DNA from 4 places in the Microbacterium sp. ZW T5_45 genome. Region 2 is predicted to be linked to each of the others. Evidence: predicted binding sites of a transcription regulator. Region 2 holds the regulator's gene; each other region holds the start of a gene.
The links. The regulator LexA, encoded in region 2, represses DNA repair genes until DNA is damaged. The targets are predictions, from matches to a motif close to TCGAACANNTGTTCGA.
Positions count from the first base shown of each region.

Region 1: recA (recombinase RecA) is a predicted target of LexA. The motif match lies at 1,624-1,639, and genes of this name have one in related genera.
Region 3: ACI3KS_RS17585 (DUF222 domain-containing protein) is a predicted target of LexA. The motif match lies at 2,049-2,064, and genes of this name have one in related genera.
Region 4: ACI3KS_RS10065 (DUF222 domain-containing protein) is a predicted target of LexA. The motif match lies at 2,167-2,182, and genes of this name have one in related genera.

Region 1 is NZ_JBJDRJ010000007.1:99,883-103,851, forward strand. It holds gene ACI3KS_RS05435 (regulatory protein RecX) at 1-307, opposite strand, end outside; gene recA (recombinase RecA) at 385-1,428, opposite strand; gene ACI3KS_RS05445 (DUF3046 domain-containing protein) at 1,691-1,915, opposite strand; gene ACI3KS_RS05450 (helix-turn-helix domain-containing protein) at 1,934-2,242, opposite strand; gene ACI3KS_RS05455 (CinA family protein) at 2,384-2,866, opposite strand; gene pgsA (CDP-diacylglycerol--glycerol-3-phosphate 3-phosphatidyltransferase) at 2,863-3,438, opposite strand; gene ACI3KS_RS05465 (DNA translocase FtsK) at 3,438-3,969, opposite strand, start outside.
Region 2 is NZ_JBJDRJ010000020.1:28,080-32,048, forward strand. It holds gene ACI3KS_RS11660 (S9 family peptidase) at 1-1,171, opposite strand, end outside; gene lexA (transcriptional repressor LexA) at 1,221-1,907, opposite strand; gene ACI3KS_RS11670 (LysM peptidoglycan-binding domain-containing protein) at 2,173-2,532, shown strand; gene ACI3KS_RS11675 (histidinol-phosphate transaminase) at 2,607-3,701, shown strand; gene hisB (imidazoleglycerol-phosphate dehydratase HisB) at 3,698-3,969, shown strand, end outside.
Region 3 is NZ_JBJDRJ010000048.1:6,766-10,734, reverse strand. It holds gene ACI3KS_RS17590 (glutamate-1-semialdehyde 2,1-aminomutase) at 1-516, shown strand, start outside; gene ACI3KS_RS17585 (DUF222 domain-containing protein) at 620-2,038, opposite strand; gene ACI3KS_RS17580 (hypothetical protein) at 2,172-2,621, shown strand; gene ACI3KS_RS17575 (ATP-binding cassette domain-containing protein) at 2,792-3,969, opposite strand, start outside.
Region 4 is NZ_JBJDRJ010000015.1:74,747-78,715, forward strand. It holds gene ACI3KS_RS10050 (alpha/beta hydrolase) at 1-869, shown strand, start outside; gene ACI3KS_RS10055 (hypothetical protein) at 1,042-1,347, shown strand; gene ACI3KS_RS10060 (hypothetical protein) at 1,344-2,036, shown strand; gene ACI3KS_RS10065 (DUF222 domain-containing protein) at 2,322-3,969, shown strand, end outside.

The DNA.
Region 1 (3,969 bases), on a different contig from region 2:
GCGCTCCGCCTGCCGGGTGATCTCGTCCGACGGCGTCTGCCGCGGACCGACCCGAGCGCGTCGTCCCGGTCGGTGCAGCCCACGTGGATCTCCACCCGCCGTCGGCTGCCTTGCGCTCTGCGGGGAGCGAGGCGTCGGAGACCACAGCCGGCGAGGACGGGGCCCCTACGGCATCGTCCTCTACGGCGTCGTCCTCTGGGGGGTTATCCCCTACGGCATCGTCGCTGAACGCGTCCGCGCGCGTCGCGGGCTGCTTCGCTGCTCCGAAGAGCGGGATGATCGGGGCGACATGATCGGACTCTTGCACTGTTCCACTCCTCCGGGAGATGACAGCGGCCGTCCGCGAGAGAGCGAGCTCTCACGGACGGCCGCGATGGATCATTGTCAGGCCGGGCGGCGCTCGGCGAGCTCGTCGGCCGGAGCGTCACTGGCCCCGGCGATGCCGAGCTTCTGCTTGATCTGCGTCTCGATCGCGAGCGCGATGTCGGGGTTCTTGATCAGGAAGTTGCGGGCGTTCTCCTTGCCCTGTCCGAGCTGGTCACCGTCGTACGTGTACCAGGATCCGGACTTCTTGACGATGCCGTGGTCGACTCCGAAGTCGATCAGGCTGCCCTCGCGGGAGATGCCGATGCCGTAGAGGATGTCGAACTCGGCCTGCTTGAACGGCGGAGCCATCTTGTTCTTGACGACCTTGACGCGGGTGCGGTTTCCCACGGCCTCGGTGCCGTCCTTGAGCGTCTCGATGCGACGGATGTCCAGTCGCACGGAGGCGTAGAACTTGAGAGCCTTACCACCGGCGGTCGTCTCGGGCGAGCCGAAGAAGACGCCGATCTTCTCACGCAACTGGTTGATGAAGATCGCCGTGGTCTTGGTCTGGTTCAAGCCACCCGTGAGCTTTCGGAGCGCCTGCGACATCAGTCGCGCCTGAAGACCGACGTGCGAATCGCCCATCTCGCCTTCGATCTCGGCACGGGGCACGAGTGCTGCGACCGAGTCGATCACGACGAGGTCGATCGCCCCCGAACGGATCAGCATGTCGGCGATCTCGAGCGCCTGCTCACCCGTGTCGGGCTGCGACACGAGCAGCTGGTCGATGTCGACACCCAGCTTCGCCGCGTAGTCGGGGTCGAGCGCGTGCTCGGCGTCGACGAAGGCGGCGATGCCGCCGGCACGCTGGACGTTCGCGATGGCGTGGAGCGTGAGAGTCGTCTTACCCGACGACTCCGGACCGTAGATCTCGATGATGCGACCCCGCGGCAGTCCGCCGACGCCGAGAGCGACGTCGAGGGCGATGGAACCGGTGGGGATGACCTCGACCGGTGCACGCTCGTCGCTGCCCAGTCGCATGACCGAGCCCTTCCCGAACTGGCGGTCGATCTGGGCGAGGGCCGACTCGAGGGCCTTCTCGCGGTCTGCGGTTGAGGGCATGATGTGTTCCTTCTGCTCGCGTGATGCCGCCTGTAGGCTGTCGCGGCCTCCCCCGGTTGGGGTGACTCTCCGACAAGGCGTATGACTCGGTGGCCATGTCTTCACCGTAGGCGGGGCCTCCGACATTGCATCGGAGATCCCGGAAACGGTGAAGAAGCACGTCTCCGAACCAGTTGTGCAGAACACTACGCCTCATCGAACACATCTTCGACATTGGCGATGCAACGGCGTGTCGCAGTCACGCACGACTCGAACACCGGGTTCAGCCTCGACGGGGCTCCAACCGGCCTGCTCCGTGGCGTCGCTCGAGCGGCACGTCCGCCGCCGCGCACAGCGCGAGCCAGATCTCTCGCGGCGGGACCCCGTCGTCAAGCGCCTGCGACGCCGTCCTCCCGGACAGCGTCGCGAGCACGAGGTCGTTCACGAGGGACGACGCACGTCCATCGAACTCCGCGTCGACGGCGCGCAGGAACTCACTACGGCGCATGAGAACCGGAAGACCCGGTCAGCGCAACGAGAGCTGCGGCTCGATCGACGCGACCAGCTCGTCAGGAACGACGTCCGGGAAGACCTGGAGGCCCTCGAGAACCGAGATGCGGTCGCCGACCTCGCGCATGATGGTCGAGATCGGCACGTCGAGAGCGTCCGCGACGGACGCGAGGATCTCGCTCGACGCCTCTTTCTGACCACGCTCGACCTCGCTGAGATAGCCGAGTGCGACCGATGCCTTACTGGCGACCTGGCGCAGAGTGCGCCCCTTCTGGAGACGGAAGTCCCTCAGCACGTCGCCGATCTCCTGTCGTACGAGAATCATCGGAACCTCCTCCCAATCCGGATCGTCGAGCCACGGCCCGACGGGAACGCCAGTCTAATACGACCAACTGCCACAGAATCTACCTTTTCACTCTGTGCTTTGAATGTGAGCACATCCATATCAACCCGCTCCCGGCTCCGGCTATTCCGCGAGCACCGAGAGCAGCGTGCCGAGGGCGGCCGCCGCAGCGTGTCGGCGCACGTCCGCGCGGTCGCCGGCGAAGAGGAACGCACGCGAGACGATCCGATCGGGCGTCGCGACGCCCACGTGGACGGTGCCGACCGGCTGTCCGTCCGGCGAGTCCGGCCCGGCGATCCCGGTGGTCGACAGTCCGACGTCAGCGGCGCGTCCGTCCACTGCCACTGCTGCGCGCACTCCCCCGGCCATCTGCGCGGCGACCTCGGGGTGCACGGGCCCGAATTCCTCGAGAAGCCCGGCGTCGACGCCTAGCAGAGTGTGCTTGACGGGCGTGGCGTATGCGACGACCCCGCCGAGGAGAACCGCAGAGGCGCCGGGAACCGAGACGAACTCCGCGCAGACTGCACCTCCGGTGAGCGACTCGGCGATGCCGAGCGTCCAGTCGCGCTGCACGAGCAGCTCGCGGACGTCCGACGCGGTGGTCATGCCCGAGTTCGGGATCCGCGAACCTGCGCGACGATGTAGTCGACGCCGCTCACGACCGTGAGGACGAGGACCGCCACCATCAGGACTGCAGTGACGATCGTCCACGCGGGGAGGCCGATGACGACGTGCAGCGGAAGCAGAGCCCACGACAGCGCGACGCCCTGCACTGCGGTCTTGAGCTTGCCCATCCACGCGGCGGCGACGACATGCTCGTTCACGATCATGAGACGATGCACGGTGATCCCCCACTCGCGCACGAGGATCACCGCGACGATCCACCACTGCACTTCACCGAGGATCGCGAGACCGATGAAACCCGCGCCGGTGAGGAGCTTGTCTGCTATCGGGTCCCACAGCTTGCCGAAGTCGCTGACGATGTCGAACCGTCGAGCGAGGTAGCCGTCGACCCAGTCCGTCGATATCGCGACGATGAACAGGGCGGCGGCCGCCCAGCGGATGCCGAGACCGTCGTCGCCGTACGTGCCGCCGACGAGCAACAGCACGAAGAAGATCACTGCCAGCGGGATCCGCGCCACGGTGATCGCGTTGGGGAGCTGCCGGGGAATGCCCATCAGTCGCGCCCCGTCAGGCCCCAGGCGTCGTCATCGCCCTCGGCCTCGACGACCGGGAGCCCGTCGAACTGCGCCTCGATGGGGTCGCGCTCGGCGACGGCATCCACCTGCATCGCCGACGGCGCCGGCGAAGCGGCAGGCGATGCCTGCGGAACGTCCTCACCGCGCAGCTTCGCCAGCACCTGAGGGAGCTGCTCCGCCGTGGCCAGCACGTCCCGCGCCTTGGACCCCTCGGACGGACCGACGATCTCGCGGGACTCGAGCAGATCCATGAGGCGGCCGGCCTTCGCGAAGCCGACCCGGAGCTTGCGCTGCAGCATCGAGGTCGAGCCGAACTGCGACGACACGATGAGTTCGGCCGCCGCGAGCAGCAACTCGAGATCGTCGCCGATGTCCTCGTCGACCTCTTTCTTCTTCGCCGGATCCATCGCCTCCTGCACGTCGGAGCGGTATTCCGGCCGGGCCTGACGGGTCACGTGCTTGACGACGGCCTCGATCTCCTTCTCGTCGACCCATGCACCCTGCAGCCGG
Region 2 (3,969 bases):
CGGGTCCGAGGGACGGCGCGTTGACCTCGGGATTGGCGGGCTCGTAGGCGAAGGCGTGCACCGGGCCGTGTCGACCGTCGACGACGAGCGGTTTCGCGGCGGGCATCCAAGCGGCGTCGACCGCCTCTCCGCCCGTGACGGTCGTCGCGACACCCGTGTCCGCGTCCAGCAGCCATACTCCGGGGGTCACGGTCGAGCCGTTGCCGCTGAGCAGAACCAGGGATCCGGATGCGTCATCGACGCTGACATGGCCGTCGGCGGGGACGTGCACCGGGCGCGCGCCTCCGTCGGCATCGATGACGACGACCTGATCGCGCCCCTCGGTGCGGACGGCGACGATGCGACCTTCGTCGAGCGGCTGGAACCACCGGTTGCCGAGAACCCAGAGCCCGTAGCCGATGTCGGCATCGGCGGGGGCGATGATGAGCGGATCGCCCATCGTCGCGACGCCGTCGACCGGAACGCGCCGCAACGACCAGCGGCCCTCCGGGTCATCCGAGAACACGAGCTCGTCATCGCCGGTCCACTCGGGCTGAAGAGCCGCTCGCGACGGCACAACGGTCTCGCCGCCGTCGAATGCGCGCACGTGCAGGTGCGCCTCGTCCCACGGCATCCGTCGACCGCTCCACTGCACCCACGCGACGCGCGTCCCGTCGGGGGAGAGCGACGGATGCGCGTAGAAGTCGGCGCCGCTCGAGATCGTCCGGATCAGGTCCGGCCGATCGGCCGCCGACCCGTCCACGGGGATCTCGATGAGCGCCCGCAGATGGGGATCGGTGGACAGATCCTCTCTTACGGCGAAGAGTCGTCCCTGCTGCAGCCGTAGTCCGCCGTGAGCGGGTCCGGCGGGGGTCAGTGGCACCGGGGCGAGGCCCGGTTCCAGGCGGTGGACACGCTGATCGCGTGCGTCCACGAAGTACAGGATCGCCTCGTCGTCGGCTGTCCAGGCGCCTCCGCCGTACTCGTGCACCCGGGAACGTGCGCTCCATGGTGCGGGCAGCACCATCGAACCCGCGCTGCTGCGCACGGTCACCCGTCCGCCTTCCGCGGGAACGGACTCGCCCCACCAGATCTCGTCGCCGACGAAACGCGCTCCATCGATCCGCGGTGTGGATGCCGCGACCGATGCGGCGGTGACGGGAGAAGGCCAGAGAGCGAACGGCGACGACATGCTTCGAGCCTAGAGCGACCCGCCGGCGGGGCAGACGGAGACGGGGGCGTCAGACGGCGCGGAGCACCGCCACGACCTTGCCGAGGACGACGGCTTCGTCGCCCAGGATCGGCTCGAACGCCGAGTTCCGCGGGAGCAGCCAAGTGTGACCGTCGCGACGACGCAGCACCTTGACCGTGGCCTCGCCGTCGAGCATCGCGGCCACGATCTCTCCGTTTTCCGCACTGTGCTGGGAACGGACGACGACCCAGTCGCCGTCGCAGATGGCGGCGTCGATCATCGACTCGCCGGAGACCTTCAGCATGAACAGGTCACCCTTGCCAACGAGCTGACGCGGCAGCGGGAAGATCTCCTCGACCTGCTGATCGGCGGTGATCGGCACGCCTGCGGCGATGCGCCCGACCAGGGGCACCAGGGCCGCATCGCCCACGGGGGTCGCGACGTCCGCCGGATTCTCAGCGGACGTGCCGGGAAGATCGATGAGCACTTCCATCGCGCGGGTCTTCCCCGGGTCGCGCCGAAGGTAGCCGCTGAGTTCGAGCTGTCCGAGCTGATGCGTGACGCTGGAGAGCGACTTGAGGCCGACGGCGTCGCCGATCTCGCGCATGCTCGGCGGATAGCCGTGCCGACTGATCGAGGACTGGATCACCTCGAGGATCGCCATCTGCTTGGGGCTGAGGCTCTTCCGACGACGGGTGCGCGGGACATCGCTCGCCGGTGCGGAGTTCTCGCTCATCATGCTCCTTCAGTACGCGGATCCGGTGCCGCGGATCGAATGTCGGAGGCCCGTGGTGGGGTGTCCGTATCGAAACCGTATCCGAGAAACGGTCGGTCCTGGAATATCCGTTCGAGCGTGTCGCAGAATCCGGGGCCCGGGTTTCGAAGAATGCTTGACAGGGAATCGAACTCGAAGATATCTTCGGAACGTAGCTTCGCATCAACGGCTCCCGGCCGAGTCGCGGATGCGAACGCTACGCCAACTTCAGCAGAGGGAGCACGACATGAGCACCATCACCTTCACCGCAGCGGTCACCCCGGCTCGTCCGGCTACGCGCCTGCGGCTGACGGCACGCGGTCGACGTGTGCTGCTCGCTCTCGCTTCGGTGCCTCTTGCGGCGGGGATCGCGATCGCCGCCCTGTCCGGCGGCAACGCCGTCGCATCGAACGAACAGGTCGCGACTCCGAGCTTCGAGACCGTGACGGTCATGCCCGGCGACACGCTGTGGTCCATCGCCGAGTCCGTCGCACCTCAGGCCGACCCCCGCGAGGTCATCGGCGAGATCACGCGCCTCAATGCTCTCCACGGTGGCACCCTGCAGATCGGTGACGAGATCGCCATTCCTGCCGCGTACTCGGACTGACGGCATCGTTCTGTCGCCCCTGGGCCGTTCATCGGACGTCACCGAGGGAACCCGCTGCGTCAACGGGTTCTAGCATGGGAAGGGTGACCGTCTCTCTCGCCGACCTTCCGCTCCGCGACGACCTGCGCGGACTCACCCCGTACGGGGCTCCGCAGGTTCCGCTGCCCATCGCCCTCAACGTCAACGAGAACACGCATCCGGTTCCGGATGCCGTCGCGAGCGACATCCTCGATGACATCGCCGTCGCGATCAGAGACGTCAACCGCTACCCGGACCGGGAGTTCACGACGCTGCGTGAGGGTTTCGCGGAGTATCTCGGTCACGGCTTGACGGCCGATCGGATCTGGGCCGGCAACGGTTCGAACGAGGTCCTCCAGCACATCCTGCAGGCTTTCGGCGGACCGGGACGTACGGCGTTCGGATTCGCGCCCACGTACTCCATGTATCCGCTGATCGCTCAGGGGACGGGCGCACGCTGGATAGCCGGCACGCGTGAGCCGTACTACACCATCACGCCGGAAGAGGCTGCCGCCCAGGTGCGCGAGGCCGACCCCGACGTCATCCTCCTCTGCTCTCCGAACAACCCCACGGGCACCCCTCTCGGGCTCGACGTGGTCGAGGCCGTGTACGAGGCCGCGCACGGGATCGTGGTCGTGGACGAGGCGTATCAGGAGTTCGCCCCTCGCGATGCGCCGTCTGCTCTCTCGCTGCTCGACGGCCGCCCCCGCCTTGCGGTGTCGCGCACGATGAGCAAGGCCTTCGCCTTCGCCGGGGCGCGTGTCGGGTATCTCGCTGCGGATCCGGTCTTCATCGACGCGCTCCGTCTCGTGCGGCTTCCCTACCACCTGAGTGCGCTCACCCAGGCGGCCGCCGTTGCGGCGCTGCGCAACTCCGACGTGATGCTCGGAATGGTCGACGAGATCGTGGAGCAGCGCGACCGCATCACCGCGACGCTCGAGGCGCTGGGGTACACGCCGCACGAGTCGTGGTCGAACTTCGTGCTGTTCGGCGGGGTGTCCGACCCCAAGGCGGTGTGGCAGCAGCTCTACGAGCGCGGGGTCCTCATCCGCGACGTCGGGATCCCCGGCCACCTCCGCGTCACCGCGGGCACCGAGGCCGAGACCACCGCGTTCCTCGATGCCCTCGCATCGATAGGATCGGCGTCATGAGCACCACCGCCCCCCGCACCGCGCGTCGCGTTCGCAGCACGTCGGAATCCACCGTCGAACTCGAGTTGAACCTCGACGGCACCGGTGCCAGCAGCATCGACACGTCGGTGCCGTTCTTCGACCACATGCTCACGGCGTTCGCGAAGCACTCGCTCACCGATCTCACCGTGCGCGCGACGGGCGACACGAACATCGACGCCCATCACACGGTCGAGGACATCTCCATCGTGCTCGGCCAGGCGATCAGGGAGGCGCTCGGTGACAAGTC
Region 3 (3,969 bases), on a different contig from region 2:
GACATCTTCACATTCGGCAAGGTCGTCGGCGGCGGCATGCCTCTCGCGGCTCTCGGTGGTCGCGCCGAGGTCATGGATCTGCTGGCTCCGGTCGGCCCGGTCTACCAGGCGGGAACGCTGTCGGGGAACCCGCTGTCGGTCGCCGCGGGACTGGCCACGCTGAGGCTCGCGACGCCCGAGGTGTACGAGACGATCGATGCGGCATCCACTCGTCTTGTCGCCGCGCTCGAGAGTGCGCTGGCGGATGCCGGCGTCACCCACGCGGTCGCGAAGGCGGGGAACCTGTTCAACCCGTCATTCCGTGCGTCGGCTCCACGCAACTATGCGGAGGCACAGGCGCAGGACGTGTTCCGCTATGCGCCGTTCTTCCACTCCATGCGCGAGCAGGGTGTGGCTCTGCCGCCGAGCGTCTTCGAGGCCTGGTTCCTCACCGCCGCACACGGGGACGAGGAGCTTTCGCGCATCGAAGAGGCTCTGCCCGCGGCTTCTCGCGCTGCGGCGGGTGCGCAGAGCTGAGTGGGTCGGGGCCGAGCCGAGGTCGGTGTGGGATCTGGGGCCGCGAGCCCCAGCGCTGTTCTGACGCGCCACCGTCTCACCCGACCACACCGGAGAGCTCGGGTCAGACGAACATCACTCGTCGCGGCGGCGGGTCCGTGTAGACGCGGCCCAGTGGGCTCGTCCATTCGATGTCGCCGCCGGGGATCTGGCGGGCGGTCCACCTCGAGCCGTCGTCCATGTCCGGATGCTTCAGCAGATGATGCCCGGCGCAGAACGCGCTGAGGTTGTCGAGGCTGGTCGCCCCGCCCTTCGCGTGGTCGTGGTTGTGGTCGAACTGACACCTGTGCACCGGCATCCGGCATCCCGGGAATCGGCAATGCGGGTCGCGCGCTCGGAGGAACCGGCGCATGCCCTCGGTCGGTGCATACGAGTCGGTCGCCGTGATCATTCCGGTGTGGTCGAGGAAGAGCCGCGACCAGCTCGTGGTGCATCTCGCCAGGTCGCGGGCGACATCGGGATCGATCGGTCCCTTGCCGTCGTGCTCGGCAGGGCGATCGTCGTCGCCCGCGAGCGTGGAACCCGCGACCGTCACCTGCACCCGCCCGCGGATGTTCTCGAGACCGGATCCGTGCACCGCACCGGGATCGGAGCCGAGCAGCAGATCCGTGAGCAGGTCGGCGCGCACCTGGTCGAGAGTCCGTTCGTCGCCCGCCACGTGCTCGATGTCGGCTGACGACGGATCGACGAGTGGATCGCTCGTGAATGTGTCGCCGTGGCCGAAGATGACGAAGTCGTCGAGGGCGGGGTCGCTCGGATCCAGCGAGCCGGGGTAGATCGGATCGGCGCCCACGTCGATCACATCGGGATCCAGGCAAGGATCCCGGTCGTCGCGGGTGCGGATCACCTCGTTCGCCATCTGAGTCAACCGGTCGAAGATCGCTGCGGCCAGGTGCTCGGGGAGCACGACCTGCAGCAGCGCCAGCCCGTCGTCGGCGGGGCGGACCGTCACCGTCCGCTCAGATGCCGCACGGCGCTGACGCTCGACGACCGTCTCGCCGGCCAGCGCGGCGGCGATGGAGCGAGCGTACGCCCGGGTTCGAGCCGGGGTGTCGTTCTCGGCGACGACGATGCTGGCGGTCTCGAAGACGGTCTGCGTCTCGGGCTCGACTGCTCGCGCAGCGATCGCCTCGCGCACGACCGAGCCCGCCCCGACGATCTCGCGTGCGTGCGCTGCCGTGATGTCGCCGCGGTGAAGTGCATCTCGGACCAGGGGGTAGTGGTTCTCGATGAAGTACGCGTCGGCGAAGGCGCGGTCGGCGGTGCCCTGCGGGATGCGACCGGCGGCGGAGTACTCGGCGACCATGGACCGGTGGATCGCGTCACGGTGGAAGGAGTTGCCCTTGGTGTCGCGGTCGCGGAGCCGGATGCGCTCGGCGAGCAGGGCGGATGACTCCGCTTCGAGCAGGGCGATCCGTCGACGTGTGTCGACCCACGCGTCGAGCAGAGCCCGTCGCTGGTCGAGTTCGTCGCCGATGTCCATGGATCGAGTATAGTACAAATATTCGAAACTGGGAAGAGGGGGAGAAGGAAATGCATGAACACGACAAGGGATCGTTGCGTTCCTGTGAACTGCGACCAGACAACTGGAGGGGTGCCGCTGGCAGACTGGTCACATGGTGACGTTGCTGCTGGATCAGACGCAGCTCGAGGTCGTGCTCTCGCCGCTCGAGCGCGTCTCGACCTTCCGCCGTGAGAACATCCGCATCGCGCGTGACACCATCGCGAAGGTGCAGCTCACCGACGATGCCTGGACCTGGCTCAGAGGCGTCCCCAACCCGGGGACGCACATCCCCGGTATCCTCGCCGCGGGATCGTGGAAGGCTGCGGGAAGTCTGGACTTCGTCCTGATCCGCCGACACCGTCCGAGCGTCGTCATCGACCTCGAGGGCGACGATGAGTTCCGGCGGCTTATCCTCACGACGAAGCACGGACTCGCGCTCACCCAGGCGCTGAGACTCGACGTCTCGGATGAACCGGCCGACGTCGAGGAGATCGTCGCCACCTCACCCATCCCGGTATCCAAGGGGAGTCGCCGTCCGGTGATCCGGCCGCGACCCGCCTGAGCCGGCTGCGCACGCCAAGCGGCACGGCTCGGATTCGGATGCTGCCGCGGAGGGGTGCGTTCGACGCCAGGGGCCCGGCACCCGGGTGTCGTCGTCGCGATTATGCGCGGAAGACGAAGACCCCGCCACGCGGGATCGCGCGGCGGGGTCCTCGTCAGTCCTAGGCGTGATCAGCCGTGGTGGTGCTCATCGCCGTGGCTGGTCTGCTCGGCGTCGTCGCCCTCGCTGTGGTCGGAGCCCTCGTGCTCGGAGCCCTCGTGCTCGGAGCCCTCGTGCTCGGAGCCCTCGTGCTCGGAGCCCTCGTGCTCGGAGCCCTCGTGCTCGGAGCCCTCGTGCTCGGAGCCCTCGTGCTCAGAGTCCTCGTGCTCCGCGCCCTCGAGCTCTTCGTCATGGGGCTGCGCATCCGCAGCCGTTGCATCGTCCTCGGACTCTTCCGAGCCGCTCGTCTCGGGGACGGAGTCGACGACACCCGTGCTCGCGACCGCCCACGGCGCTCCGTGGTCGTCGGATCCGTCTTCCGCAGCATCCTGTTCATCGGAGCCGGACTCGTGAGCCTCGCTCTCCGCAAAGTCGGAGTCGGCGTCAGGGTTGGCATCGGAGTCGGAACCCGAGCCAGTCTCTTCGGAGTCGGAGTCGGAGTCGGAGTCGGAGTCGGAGTCGGAGTCGGGGTCGGGGTCGGGGTCGGAAGTTGCGGCATCGCCGTCCGCAGACTCCGCACCCGCCTGGTCCGAACTCGCCGCGTCCGCGTCGCTCAGCGGATACGACTGCGGCTCATCCTCGTAGTACGCGCGCGCGGCTGCGGCCAGCATCGAGCTCACGGCCGCGGAACGCGGATCCTCGTCCTGGCCGGCCTCGTCGTCCTCGCCGTCGCCGGCCTCATCGATTCCAGCGCCCTCCGCAGCCGCCGAATCGACACCGGCCGAATCGACGTCGCCCGAGTCGACGGCATCCGCGGCCTCATCGTCTCCAGAGCGATCGATCGGGTCGGCATCCGAAGCGTCGGCGGCCGCATCATCCGAAGGCTCGGCGTGCTCGGCGGCTGCCGCCGCCCAACTGCGGCGCGAGCGCAGCGCAGCCGTCTCGCCGGTCGACGTCGGCACGGGTTCCGCCGCGGTGTCCTCCGAAGCCTCAGCGCTCTCGGCATCGTCCGAGAGCTCGTCGAAGATGGAGGGCTCCTCAGCGGTGGTGGAGCCCGCACCGAAGAGGATGTCGTCGAACGAGGGTCCCGACTGAGCGATCGGCTCATCGAGATCGTCGATCGTCTCGGTCTCGGCCGACTCGCCCGAGTTCTCCGACGCCTCGGCAGTCGCAGCGTCCACAGGGATCACTGCGATGGCATGCGTGGCGT
Region 4 (3,969 bases), on a different contig from region 2:
CCCTCATGCGCTCCGCGGCGATGCTGCCCGGCCCGAGCCCGCAGGAGGCGCTCGACGCGCGGGGGTTCGTGTACCGCGACGTGACGATTCCCGGCCACCGTGGAGACGAGATCGTCGTGACCGTGGTGCACAAGGAGGGGCGCACGGGTACCGGTGCGGGCTTCTTCCACACGCACGGCGGCGGCATGATCATCGGCAACCGGTGGCTCGGTGTGGAGGGTTTCCTCGACTGGGCGGAGCGGTTCAACGGCGTGATCGTGACGGTCGAGTACCGCCTGGCACCCGAGTTCCCCGACCCGTATCCCGTCGAGGACTGCTACGCGGGTCTGGTGTGGATGGCGGAGCATGCCGAAGAGCTGGGCGTGGACCTCGATCGCCTGCTCATCGGCGGCGCGAGCGCGGGTGGCGGCCTCGCCGCGGGAACGACCCTGCTGGCTCGCGACAGGAAGGGTCCGGCGCTGGTCGGTCAGCTGCTCATCTATCCCATGCTCGACGACCGCGACGAGACCGTGTCGACCAGGCAGATCGATGGCGAAGGCGTGTGGGACCGCGGATCGAACGTCACGGGCTGGAGCGCACTGCTCGGTGACCGCCGCGGCACGGACGACGTGTCGGTCTACGCGGCGCCGGCGCGCAACACCGACTTCACGAACCTGCCGCCCGCGTTCATCGACGCCGGCAGCGCCGAGGTGTTCCGCGACGAGGACGTCGCGTACGCGACGAAGCTGTGGGAGGCGGGTGTCCAGGCCGAACTGCACGTGTTCGCGGGCGGCTTCCACGGGTTCGACAGCTTCGCGCCGCACGCCGCGGTGTCGCAGGCGATGCTCGCGGCGCGCGACAGCTGGGTGAACCGCCTCCTCGGCGCCTGAGACCTGCTCACCAGCTGGGACCGGGGCGCCTGGCTTCCCGCTCGGATGCGCCCGGGCCGGCGCTTCTCGCCGAACCCGCGTTCGGATGCCGGGGCCCGCGCCACCGGCATCCGAACGGCCGTCCCCAGGTGGGAGCGGCGTAGGGTGGAATCCCCGCGCGATGGAGCCCGATATGCAAGACCTGCTGGGGCGGCTCACCGCCCTCGACCCCGACGCGAGCGAGACCCTCAAGGTAGTCTCCTACTTCGATGCGCTGGTCGCTCGCTCGGTGGGCGTCGAGAGCATGCTGCGCGGAGCCGCGGTCCTCAGCGGCACGACGGTCGGACACCGTGACGGGCGGCAGGTCGTGCGCTGCGTGCAGACGGCGTGCGCATCGACCCGGGACCTGTCGACGATGCGTGGCCGCTCAGAGAGAGCGGACCGGATGCTGTGGCGTGGATCGAGCGCGACGGGGATCCTCACAGCAACGATGCGATGATCCTCGAACGCCTCTGCCTCTCGCTCGGGATCGTCAGGGCGAGGCGGACGATCGGCCAGGAGAGCGCCGTCGAGCTGGCGATCAGCTCCTATGCGAGCGCGGACGAGCGAGGCGGTGCGGCGAGCCGATTGCGCCTCGACGGTGGAGCGATGAGAGTCGTCGCGTCCCCGCCCGATCCGGCGCCGCTGCCGCAGCATCCGTCGGCCATCGTCGCCACTCGGCATGGTCTGAATCGCGCCACGATCGTGCGTGCCGAGGTCGACCCCGCGACGGCGTGGCGCGAGGGCGGTGCACCGCGTCTCGGCGTCGGACTCGTCGCGGCGGGAGACGGCCTGCCGGCGTCGTGGACGGCAGCGCTCGTTGCGGTTCGCCTGACGACGGACGATGAGCCGGTGATCGACGCAGCGAGCCTGGGCGCGGCCCTGCTGGTCGCGGAGGCGGCGGAGTCGGGCGGAGGGCATCCGGATGCGGCGGCGCTGGCCCGCCTCGACTCCCGGAGCGTGGAACTGCTGGATGCGGTGGCCGACGAGCGGAGCGTTCGTGCGGCGTCGGTCCGCCTCGGCAGGCACCATTCGAGTGTTCAGGAGCGGCTCACCGCCCTCATCGGCGTGCTCGGTTACGACCCGAGGACGCCGCGGGGGCATACTCGGTACGCCTTGGCGCGGATGCTCCTCACTCTCGGCGGCTGAGGGCTGTCGTCGAGGGAGTGTTCGGTGGTGGGTCTTGTCGCGTGTTCGGGGTCTCGCTCGTTCGGGAAGAGATCTCGCGTTCGGGAGGAGACGTCGCGTTCGGGCGGAGGAATCGGGTGGGTTTCTCCTCCCGATCGTGTGTTCTCCTCCCGTGTGTGTTCTCCTCTCGTGTACCTGTGTGTCGCTCAGCGGGGGCGTCGCGCTCTATCCCGGTATTTCGGTTTTGGATGTTGATCTGGGGATTCTCGGGACGGGAATGTCGGTGGCCCGGTGTTCACTAGGGGTATGAACCCGATCACGGATGCTGCTCTCGGCAAGGCTGTTGATGGCCTGCGTGAGGTGCTGTCCGGGGATGTTCTGGCGGGGCTGTCGGATGAGGACCGCGCGGTCGTGTTGCGGCGGTTGGGGGAGATCGGCCGGTTGACGGATGCGGTGACGGTCGAGGCCGTCGCGTGTGCGGATGTGGAGTTCGGGCACCGGTTCGGATGCGCGGGGATGAATGAGTTGTTGCAGCGGGCGTTGTTGACGGATGCCGCGGCAGCGGGGAAGACGATCCGGGTCGCGGCCGCAGTGCGGCGGGATCTGAGCTTGTCGTCGGGGGATCGTCTTCCGGCGAAGTGGCCGCTGCTGCGGGAGGTGCTGTTGGACGGGGTGATCGGGGTGGCGGGGTTTCTCGCGGCGATCGGCCCGTTGGAGGCGATCCAGGACAGGTTGCGTCCGGAGGACCGGTTGGCGGCGGATGAGCTGTTGGCGGGGTTCGCACGCGGGCACCGGGACGCTGGGGATACGGACGTGGATGCTGACGGCGAGACCGGTGGCGACGGTGGTGCGGGTGCCGAAAGGGACGGCAGCGATCGAGACGGCGCTGATGCGGCGTCGGCGGCGTCGGATGGCGCGGGGCGGGGTGTTCGTCAGGGTCCGCCGGCGACGCCGGGGGAGTTGCGCAACGCTGCCCAGTATCTCGCGGCGGTGTTGGACCCGGATGGGGCGGAGCCGAAGGACAGGGATGCGTCGTCGCGGCGGTTCGTGAGGATCGGGGCCGCGAAGAACGGCCTCCACTCCATCACCGGGAACCTGCTGCCGGAGGTCGCCGCACAGTTGCAGTTGATCTTCGACGCGTACAACAACCCGAAAGTCGGCGGCGCGCCCGTGCCCGCTGGTGTGCACTTCGCGCCGTCCGACGGGGGATGCATCGAGGGGGAAACCGCGATCGGGAACGCCGGACGTGAGGATTCCACCGGCGGCGAGGCTGCCTGCGACGGGGCCGCGTGCGGCGAGGCCGCGTGTGACGGGGCGGTCTGCGACGGGTGCCGCTCGTGCGCCGGTCCGATGCCGGACGCAGCCCGGATGGATAACCGTGATGCGGGGATGAAGCGACATGACGCTCTCGCTGCCGCGCTGGGAATCGCGGCCCGGCATGAGGACACCCCGTCTCTGGGTGGGGCGTCGCCGACGCTCGTGGTGCACGTGAACGTGTCGGACCTGGCGACAGGTTCCGGGTGGGCGCGGATCCCGGGTGCTCCGGGAACGGACAACGGGTCCCTCGCCCACGTCCCGGTCTCTGTTGCGACGCACACCGCCTGCACCGGGGCGATCCAGCGGGTGCTGATGGATGAGGGTCGGATCGTGGGAATCAGTGTCACCGACCGGATCTTCACGGTCCACCAACGCCGGGCGATCATCCTCCGGGATAAGGAGTGTCTGATCCCGGGGTGTCATGTGCCGGCGTCGTGGTGCGAGATCCACCATGTGACCGAGCATGCTCGGGGTGGGCCGACGCATACGGACAACGGGGTCCCGTTGTGCTGGTGGCATCACCGGTCGTTGGACACGTCGGGGTGGGAGATCCGCATGAACCATGGGGTGCCCGAGATCCGGGGTCCGGGCTGGTGGGACCCCGCCCGCAGATGGCGCACCCCACGACCCATCCTCC